Regions from separate parts of the Streptomyces sp. NPDC019890 genome, predicted to be linked through region 1. Evidence: riboswitches for the same ligand, from Rfam matches in the RefSeq annotation. Region 1 holds a riboswitch; each other region holds the start of a gene.
What was found. A riboswitch is a leader RNA that binds a small molecule or an ion and turns the genes downstream of it on or off. The one in region 1 is predicted to bind cyclic di-AMP.

Region 1 (2,190 bases):
CTGCTCGACGAGCGGATCATCTTCCTGGGCACCGTCGTCGACGACACCGCGGCGAACGATGTGATCGCGCAGTTCCTGCATCTCGAGTACGCCGCGCCCGACCGCGACATCTCCCTCTACATCAACTCCCCCGGCGGCTCACTGAGCGCCATGTCCGCGATCTACGACACGATGCAGGTGGTCACCTGCGACGTGGAGACGACCTGCCTCGGGCAGGCCGCGTCGACCGCCGCCCTGCTGCTCGCCGCCGGTGCCCCCGGCAAGCGGATGGCACTGCCCGGCTCGCGGATCGTCGTCCAGCAGCCCGCGTTCGATGAGCCGTTGCAGGGCCGGCCATCCGATCTGGAGATCCAGGCACAGGAGTTGCTCCGGCTGCGCGACCAACTCGCCCGGATGCTCGTGCACCACACCGGCCAGACCTCCCAGCGGATCGCCGCCGACCTGGAGCGCGACACGATCTTCGACGCCGTCGACGCCAAGGCCTACGGGCTGGTGGACCATGTGGTCAAGAACCGCAAGGCGTCACTGTCGTCCCACGGCTCGAGGTGAGCACACCGTGCTGCCGCCCGAACTGCCGCCGCTGCCCGCACTGACCCGCGCCGAGAGCGAGTTCATCGACAGCTACCTCGAAGTGCTCGATCTGCTGGGGCGCATCAACCCGGCGCGCGCCACGCACACCTATGGAGCGCTCCGCGCGGCACAGGCCCTGGCCGGCCGGGCGGGCGCGCTCAAGGACGCCCTGACGCTGATGCATATGCGCGGCGAGAGCGAGATCCATGCGGCGACGCTGGCCGAGGCGCTCCGAGCCCTCGACGGCGAACGCCGGGCGCACCGGGTGACGATGCCGCCCGTACCGCTCAGTTGACGAACTCACCTCTTCCGTCTACGGCCATCAGGGTACTGGTCGCCCTCCCCCATTCGATGTAATCACTGTCCCCCGAAGCCCTACGGACAACTTGCGCGGCACGGCTACCGATTTGGCGGAATGACTTGTTCCGCCGCTGGTGCAAGGGTCCTCAGGCGTCCCCTGCCACCCCTCGAAACTGCCCTGTCCACCCGAACAGGTGAGTGGTGGTAAAGCTCACAAACTGCCGTTTCAGTTCGGAAATCCGGCATGAGTTGGGTCAAGATCCCTGGGACGACAAGCCCCCGCCACCGCGGCGGGGCGGTCCGGGCGGACGCCGAGTCCTGCCGCCGCTCCCGGATGACTGGTCGACAGGAGTGCATCGGCAGGAGTGGAGGACCCAAGCACGACGGGACAGCCGGAAGGTCGGCAGTCCCTTGGGGTGAAGCCGCAGCCGCGGCCGGGCATCTTCGTCCGTCCGAACCCGACAGGTCATCCTTCACAGGCGGCTGACGAAGGGTTGCGCATGACTGCGCAGATTCATGTCCCGTTTCTGATGGGCCGGGCGGGCGCCGTATCGGCCCTGACCCTCGCCGCCGTCGGTGGCTCGCTGCTGGCTCCGGGGGGAGCCTCAGAGGCATACGCGGCTACGACCCACGCGAGCAAGGCACTTCAGGTGGCCGCCTCGAAGAAGGGCGCACCGTACAAGTACGGCGCCTCGGGTCCGCGCCGGTTCGACTGCTCAGGGCTGACGCTCTATTCGTACAAAAAGGCGGGCAAGAAGCTCCCACGTACGGCCCAGCAGCAGTACAACAAGACCCGTCACATCTCGGCGTCCTCCCGGCAGCAGGGAGACCTGGTCTTCTTCCACTCCGGCAGCAGCGTCTACCACGTGGGGATCTACGCCGGCCGCAACAAGATCTGGCACTCGCCGAAGAGCGGCTCCTGGGTGAAACTGGAAAAGATCTGGAGCAAGAGCGTCTGGTACGGCCGGGTGCGCTGACGGCCCGTTGACTGATGGTGCGCCGATCGCCGCTCATCACCGGCGGTCGGCGCACCGGGACCGAGCCGGGCCCGCGCCCGGGCGCCCGGGCACCCGCCAGTCGGCACCTGGCACCCGGCGTCAGTGCGCCAGCGGCTCGGCCAGCAGAGTCACGCCGAGCGCGGTGAGCGCCCCGCCGGTAACGCCTTCCACGGCGCGCGTGGTGCGCGGCCGGCGCAGCCACTGCCCCAGCCGGTCCACCAGCAGCGCCACTGCGGGGAACCAGAGCAGAGCCAGGACGACGACGATCGTGGCGAGCAGCAGAGTCCGCGGCAGCACCGGCGCACCGTCCGGCACGAACTGC
Region 2 (2,190 bases), on a different contig from region 1:
TCTTCTCGAAGCCTCCCCCAGAGCCTTCGGCCTGGGAGGTACCCCCAACCTGGTCGGCGAAGGTCTCCTCGTCGATCAGCTCGTTCTTCAGGTTCGAGATCTTGGCGCTGAACGACTTCGGCGGGAACTTCTTGGGGTCAAGATCCAGATCGCGGCAGACCAGGGCCATCAGCCGCTTCGAGTCCGCGGCGTCGTAGATCGAGAACGACGAGGTGAAGCCGAGCCTCTTGGACTCGCGGCGCAGGATGCGCACACAGGCACTGTGGAAGGTCATCACCCACATGGCGTTGGCGCGCGGGCCGACGAGCTGCTCGACACGCTCCTTCATCTCGCCGGCGGCCTTGTTGGTGAAGGTGATCGCCAGTATCTGCCCGGGGTGGACGCTGCGGGTTCCCAGCAGATACGCGATCCGGTGGGTCAGCACCCGGGTCTTGCCGGACCCGGCCCCGGCGACGATGAGCAGCGGCGAGCCCGTGTGCACGACGGCGGCGCGCTGCTGTTCGTTCAGCCCGTCCAGCAGGGCGGCGGGGTCCACGACCGTGCGCGGGGCGCCGTCACGGTGGTACGGATCCCGCGCAGGGGGCACGTCGAACGCGCCCTGGAAGAGATCGTCCGGAATCTCCTCCGGGGCCGAGTCCTCGGGCGGTGGCGGAGGGTGCTCCGAGCTGGGCTGGAGGTCCGCCAGGAAGCTGTCGTCAAAGAGGCTGCTCATCGCTCTACGAGTCTAGGCCGCCGCACTGACAGCTCGCGGCCGCATTGGCATGCCGCACGGGAATCCGGCCCGGCAACCCTGCGCGATCGAGCCACTTCGCCATGTCATGACACAGACACCCCGGACACCCGATCCCCGACGCGCTGAAAAAAGGTCACGAAAATGTATCGGGCATATCGAACATCAAGCTTCACAGTAGCCACGCGAGTTGGCTAGCGTGCTCGACCAGGCGGCCCGTACCCCCATGGCGATCCACGCCAATCGGGCGGCCTGCGCCGAATTCGGGCTTCCCTCAAGGAAGTTCGGAACCGGGGACCCACCATGCACAACCGGGGTGAATCGGACCTGTCTCATTCGGTCCGTAGGGCGCCTTCCGTTCTGCCCGAACCCGACAGCTAACCCGGTAGGCGGTCCACGGAAGAAGGAGATGCCGGCCTTGGCGTCGCATCGCAAACAACGCAGCCGTACCGCGAAGACCTCGCCCGCCGTCGGGCTCACGACGGCAGCCATCGCCGGCGTCACCCTGTTGTCGACGCAGAGCGCCAACGCGGCGCCCGCCGAGCCGAAGCCCTCCGTCGAAGAGGTGCAGAAGAAGGTCGACGACCTGTACCGGCAGGCCGGCACCGCGACCGAGAAGTACAACAAGGCCAAGGAATCCACCGACGAGAAGCGGCGCGAGGTCGACACGCTGCTCGACGAGGCCGCCAAGCGCACGGAGAAGCTGAACGAGTCCCGCAGGGCGCTCGGCACCTTCGCGGCCGCGCAGTACCGCACCGGCGCGGTCACCCCGACTGCCGCGTTGCTGTTCGCGGACAGCCCGGAGTCGTACTTCGACCAGACCCAGTTGATGAGCCGGATGACGGACCGTCAGCGCAGCGCTGTCACCGACTACGAGACCGAGCGGGCGGAAGCCGCCAAGCAGCGGGCGGAGGCGACGAAGCAGCTCGAGTCGCTCACGACCTCCCAGAAGGCCCTGCGCACGAGCAAGCAGGAGGTTCAGGCGAAGCTCGCCGAGGCGCGCACCTTGCTGTCGAAGCTGACCGCAGAGGAGAAGGCGCGGCTCGCCGAGATCGAGCGCAAGAAAGAGGCGGAGGCCCGCCGCAAGGCCGAGGCAAAGGCCAAGGCGGAGGCGGAGGCCCGCGCCAGGGCGGAGGCCGCGCGCAAGGAACAGGAGCAGAACCAGGGCAGCGGTACGGGTACCGGTACGGGCACAGGCACTGGTACCGCCGACGGCAGCTCCACGGCCAAGGCCGACAAGGTCCTGTCCTTCGCCCGCGCCCAGCTGGGCAAGCCGTACGTCTGGGGCGCGACGGGCCCGAGCTCGTACGACTGCTCGGGGCTGACCCAGGCCGCCTGGAAGGCGGCGGGTGTGGACCTGCCGCGCACCACCTGGGACCAGGTGAAGGTCGGTACGCGCGTGGCCACGAAGGACCTGCTCCCGGGCGACCTGGTCTTCTTCTACGACGACATCAGCCACG
Region 3 (2,190 bases), on a different contig from region 1:
TCGGCGCGTACTGCCTGGGCGGCACCCTCACCTCCCGCCTCGACCGCGTGCTGCGTGAGGAGAAGGGCTACACCTACGGCGTACGCGCCTTCGGCCAGGTGCTGCGCTCCGCCCCCGACGGGTCGGGCGCCGCGATGCTCGCCATCAGCGGCTCGGTGGACACCCCGAACACCGGACCGGCGCTGGACGACCTCTGGAAGGTGCTGCGTACGCTCGCGGCCGAGGGGCTGACCGACGCCGAGCGGGATGTCGCCGTGCAGAACCTGGTGGGTGTCGCCCCGCTGAAGTTCGAGACGGCCGCCTCCGTCGCGGGCACGCTCGCCGACCAGGTCGAGCAGTTCCTCCCGGACGACTACCAGGCGCAGTTGTACGTCCGGCTGGCCGAGACGGGCACTGTCGAGGCGACGGCGGCTGCCGTCAGCGCCTTCCCGGTGGACCGTCTTGTCACGGTGCTCGTCGGCGACGCCGACGAGATCGAGGAGCCGGTGCGGGCGCTGGGCATCGGTGAAGTGAGTGTTGTCACAGGCTGATTGAGAAAGCCGGTGCTCCTCGGCCGGCAAACAACTCCTTACAAACAAGCGGAACCCCGGCATCCAGAGTGGAGCCGGGGTTCCGTGTTATGTCCGCTTTGTTGGAGAGGCTGCGTGTCTGCCCTGTGGGATGCGCTACAAAAAAGCCTGTCTGTTTGGTGATTGAAAGTGGCCCGGCCTAGCGTCGGTCCGGCTGTCCGCCAGAAGCCCGCCGCATCCGCGGCATCGGACAGTCATCGCCGAGTCCCCGTCAGGCGCGAGCCTGGGGAGCCGGGGACCCATGTCCCTGGGGTGAATCGGACGCCTTCGCACCCGTGCGGAGGGGCCCGTAGGAGACCTTCCTGCTCCGAACCCGTCAGCTAACCCGGTAGGCGAGAAGGAAGGAAAGGATCAGCCACTACATGGCGTTCACCCGTGCCACCGGGAAGCACCGTGCCCCGAGCCGCCTGTCGCGACGCAGCGCGAACATGGCGGGTGCCGCGGCCCTCGCCACGACCGGCGTCATCGGAACCCTCGCTTCCCCGGCGCTCGCCGCCAACACGAGCACGACCGCGGTCGAGGACACCGGCCTGACCCCGGTGGTGACCGCCGAGACCCTCGCGGACCAGATCGCCGACCAGGCCGCCGCCCAGGAGCAGGAGGCCGCCAGGGCGAAGGCCGCGGCCGAGGCGAAGCACAAGGCCGAGGTCCGTGCCAAGGAAGCCCGCGAGGCCAGGGAGCGCGCCGCCCGCGACGCCGAGCGCAAGCGCCTCAACTCCTTCGTGGCCCCGATCTCCGGCTCGTACATCTCCACCGGCTACAAGGCCGGCGGCGCCATCTGGTCCTCCGGCAGCCACACGGGCATCGACTTCCATGCGGCGTCCGGCACCACCGTGCACGCGGTCGGCTCCGGCACCGTCGTCGAGGCCGGCTGGGGCGGCGCGTACGGCAACAACGTCGTGATCAAGATGAAGGACGGCTCGTACACGCAGTACGGCCACCTCTCGTCGATCAGCGTCTCGGTCGGCCAGAGCGTCACCCCGGGCGAGCGGATCGGCCTCTCCGGCGCGACCGGCAACACCACCGGGCCGCACCTGCACTTCGAGGCCCGCACCAGCCCCGAGTACGGCTCCGACATCAACCCGGTCGCGTACCTGCGTGCACACGGTGTGAACGTCTGAGCGGACAGCTCGTACAGCTCGTGGAGAAGGCCCCGGCGTGCCGCCGGGGCCTTCTGCCTTTGAGGCACTGGCCAAAAGATATCCATGGATTCCGGAGAGCCTTCGGAAAATCGTGCTCGCTGCAATAGAGTCGACCGAACAGACGTCAATCGGCTGCGTTTCGCGCGGATTAAAGCGGAGGTTCGGTCATGCGCATTCCCGCGCACTCGGTATGCACGGCGATCCGCGACGACATCGTCTCCGGTGTATTCGAGCGGGGCAGTCGGCTGACCGAGGAGCAGCTGGCGCGCCGCTACGGCGTCTCACGTGTCCCGGTGCGCGAGGCCCTGCGCACCCTGGAGTCCGAGGGTTTCGTCACCACCCGCCGGCACGCCGGTGCCTGCGTCGCCGAGCCCACCGAGCAGGAGGCCGCCGACCTGCTGGAGATCAGGATGCTGCTGGAGCCGCTGGGCGCCGCGCGCGCCGCCCAGCGGCGTACCGAGGCACACCTCAAGGTGCTG
Region 4 (2,190 bases), on a different contig from region 1:
TGTGTTCCGGCATCCGGTCGCCGAGCAGGACCGCGAACCGGTCCGCCCAGCCGACGTACGTCCCGTCGGGGCCCGGGTCTCCGACGCCCTCGGTGAAGCTGTCACCGATAGCCGCGTACGACCCGAATGCGCCACTGTTCTTGTCTCTCGAATCGTCTGCCACGAGTCCATATCTTTCCCTTACGGGTGTGACCTACGCGACCGTAAGGAGGGGTTGACGAGGGGTGATCTATACCACCGGTCAAGTTTCCCCCAACCCGGAATACGCCGAATCCCCTCGCGCCGCTGGGGGATTCGGCGCGAGGGGATCGGCGGGACCGGTGGATCAGATCGAGACACCGTGCTGGCGCAGGTACGCCAGCGGGTCGATGTCCGAGCCGTAGCTCGGGCCGGTGCGGATCTCGAAGTGAAGGTGCGGACCGGTGGAGTTGCCGGTGGAGCCGGACAGACCGATCTGCTGGCCGCCGCTCACGCTCTGGCCGGCGGAGACGGCGAGCGAGGAGAGGTGGCCGTACTGCGAGTAGCTGCCGTCGCCGTGCTGGATGACGACCTCGTTGCCGTAAGCGCCGCCCCAGCCCGCGGAGACCACGGTGCCCGGACCGACGGCCTTGACGGTGGTGCCGGTGGAGGCGGCGAAGTCGACACCGGTGTGGTAGCCGCTGGACCACATGGAGCCGGCGAGGTGGTACGGAGTGATCACGGTCGCGCCGCTGACCGGGGCCGTGAAGCCGGAGCCGCTGGTCTGCGAGGCGCTCGCCGAGTCACCGGAGGAGGACTGCGCGGAGGCCTTCGAGGCGGAGGCCTGAGCGTCACCGGAGGAGGGCTTTGCCTTGCGCTCCGGGCGCGGCTTCGACTCGTGGTGGGCCTTCGCCTTCGACTTCCCGCCGAGGGTGAGCTTGAGGCCCGGGTGGATCAGCGAGGGGTCGTCGCCGACCTGCTTGCGGTTGTCCTCGTACAGCTTCTTCCAGCCGCCGCGGACATGGTGCTCGTCGGCGATCTTGGAGAGATAGTCACCGGCGACGACGCGGTAGGTGGTGGGGGCGGCCTGCTTCTTGGCGAGCGGGGCCGTGGCGGCGGTCGTCGGCACCTGCGGGGTGGCGGCGGTCACCGCCGTGTGGGAGGTCGCGGCGGGCGCGGTCTGGCCGGCCGCATGGGCGCCGGCGGCGCCCATCAGCGGAAGGGCGATGGCGGCGCCACCCGTACCGGCGGCGACGAATCCGCGGGTGATCGGGCTGGTCCTGGGACGGCGGTGCTTACCCTTTCCGGGCATGGCGCATTCCTCTCCGGCGCCTGCGAGGTGAGCTGTCGGGTTCGGGCTGGAGATGCCCGGTCGAGCAAAATGCACGACTTAACCCCGAGCCGTCCGGGATGTCCGGAATCGGCATACTTCTTGGGTCCCCCGCTCCTGCCACGCGTGGGTGGGTTTCGAATTCCGGGCGGCGGCAGGATTAGGCGGTCCGTCCGGATTGACGGTGACGCTAAACGAGCCGGATCAAAAGGAACAAGCCACTGCTTTCGCCGATCATGGGCCACTGCGGCATCAAGGGGAAATTTCCCGTCACCCTCCGTGGAACCGGGAACCGCAACTCTCCGGCCCGTAAGGGATTTCACGCCCCACACGCCGCCACGGACCGTCACGAATATGATCCTGCTCACGAGGCGTGCCCCATCTCCTTTGCAGACGGGGCACGTTATATCTAATCGTCCAATTCGGACAGAAGCGTCATTTAATGACGAGGGCTCTCACTTACGTCCACATTCCCGCCTTTTTGGCCGGAGGAATTCCACCGCCCTGCGTCCAGGGCCCGGGCCCTGCCGCGAGTCGCCTCAGCGGCGGCGCAGCCTGATCACGGTGGCGTCCAGGTCACCCTTCAGTCCGGTGTGCAGTCCGTGGTGCAGCAGCACGGACCCGCGGTGTACGGCGCCGGTGTCCACGCACGCGTAGCCGGCCGCCGGGTCGATGCCGCGCAGCCGCAGCCGCGGCGGCTGCTCTCCGTAGTGCTGCGCCTGCAGCCAGGCGAGTACGACGGTCTCGCAGCCGCGGACGTACTGCACGGCGCTGAGCCCGCCTTCGGGCGCCCGGAGCCGGTACAGCTCGCCGTGCTGGACCAGCGGCCGGATCTGCTTGTAGAGCTCCACCCAGCCGCGTGCCTCGGCGAGCTCCTCCTCGCTCCACGCGGTGAGGTCGCC

Region 2: it holds a riboswitch for cyclic di-AMP, as region 1 does, so the genes downstream of both, ACI2LP_RS19105 (NlpC/P60 family protein) here and ACI2LP_RS26105 (C40 family peptidase) in region 1, are expected to answer to the same signal.
Region 3: it holds a riboswitch for cyclic di-AMP, as region 1 does, so the genes downstream of both, ACI2LP_RS29300 (M23 family metallopeptidase) here and ACI2LP_RS26105 (C40 family peptidase) in region 1, are expected to answer to the same signal.
Region 4: it holds a riboswitch for cyclic di-AMP, as region 1 does, so the genes downstream of both, ACI2LP_RS26545 (peptidoglycan DD-metalloendopeptidase family protein) here and ACI2LP_RS26105 (C40 family peptidase) in region 1, are expected to answer to the same signal.

What each region holds. Positions count from the first base shown of each region.
Region 1 covers NZ_JBJDQK010000010.1:223,893-226,082, forward strand. The annotation lists gene ACI2LP_RS26095 (ATP-dependent Clp protease proteolytic subunit) at 1-549, shown strand, start outside; gene ACI2LP_RS26100 (hypothetical protein) at 557-865, shown strand; cyclic di-AMP (ydaO/yuaA leader) riboswitch at 1,183-1,367, shown strand; gene ACI2LP_RS26105 (C40 family peptidase) at 1,371-1,847, shown strand; gene ACI2LP_RS26110 (LysE family translocator) at 1,968-2,190, opposite strand, start outside.
Region 2 covers NZ_JBJDQK010000006.1:315,990-318,179, reverse strand. The annotation lists gene pcrA (DNA helicase PcrA) at 1-712, opposite strand, end outside; cyclic di-AMP (ydaO/yuaA leader) riboswitch at 976-1,137, shown strand; gene ACI2LP_RS19105 (NlpC/P60 family protein) at 1,140-2,190, shown strand, end outside.
Region 3 covers NZ_JBJDQK010000013.1:153,045-155,234, reverse strand. The annotation lists gene ACI2LP_RS29305 (M16 family metallopeptidase) at 1-530, shown strand, start outside; cyclic di-AMP (ydaO/yuaA leader) riboswitch at 758-919, shown strand; gene ACI2LP_RS29300 (M23 family metallopeptidase) at 932-1,690, shown strand; gene ACI2LP_RS29295 (GntR family transcriptional regulator) at 1,879-2,190, shown strand, end outside.
Region 4 covers NZ_JBJDQK010000011.1:7,065-9,254, reverse strand. The annotation lists gene ACI2LP_RS26550 (SGNH/GDSL hydrolase family protein) at 1-163, opposite strand, end outside; gene ACI2LP_RS26545 (peptidoglycan DD-metalloendopeptidase family protein) at 326-1,270, opposite strand; cyclic di-AMP (ydaO/yuaA leader) riboswitch at 1,275-1,431, opposite strand; gene ACI2LP_RS26540 (alpha-galactosidase) at 1,828-2,190, opposite strand, start outside.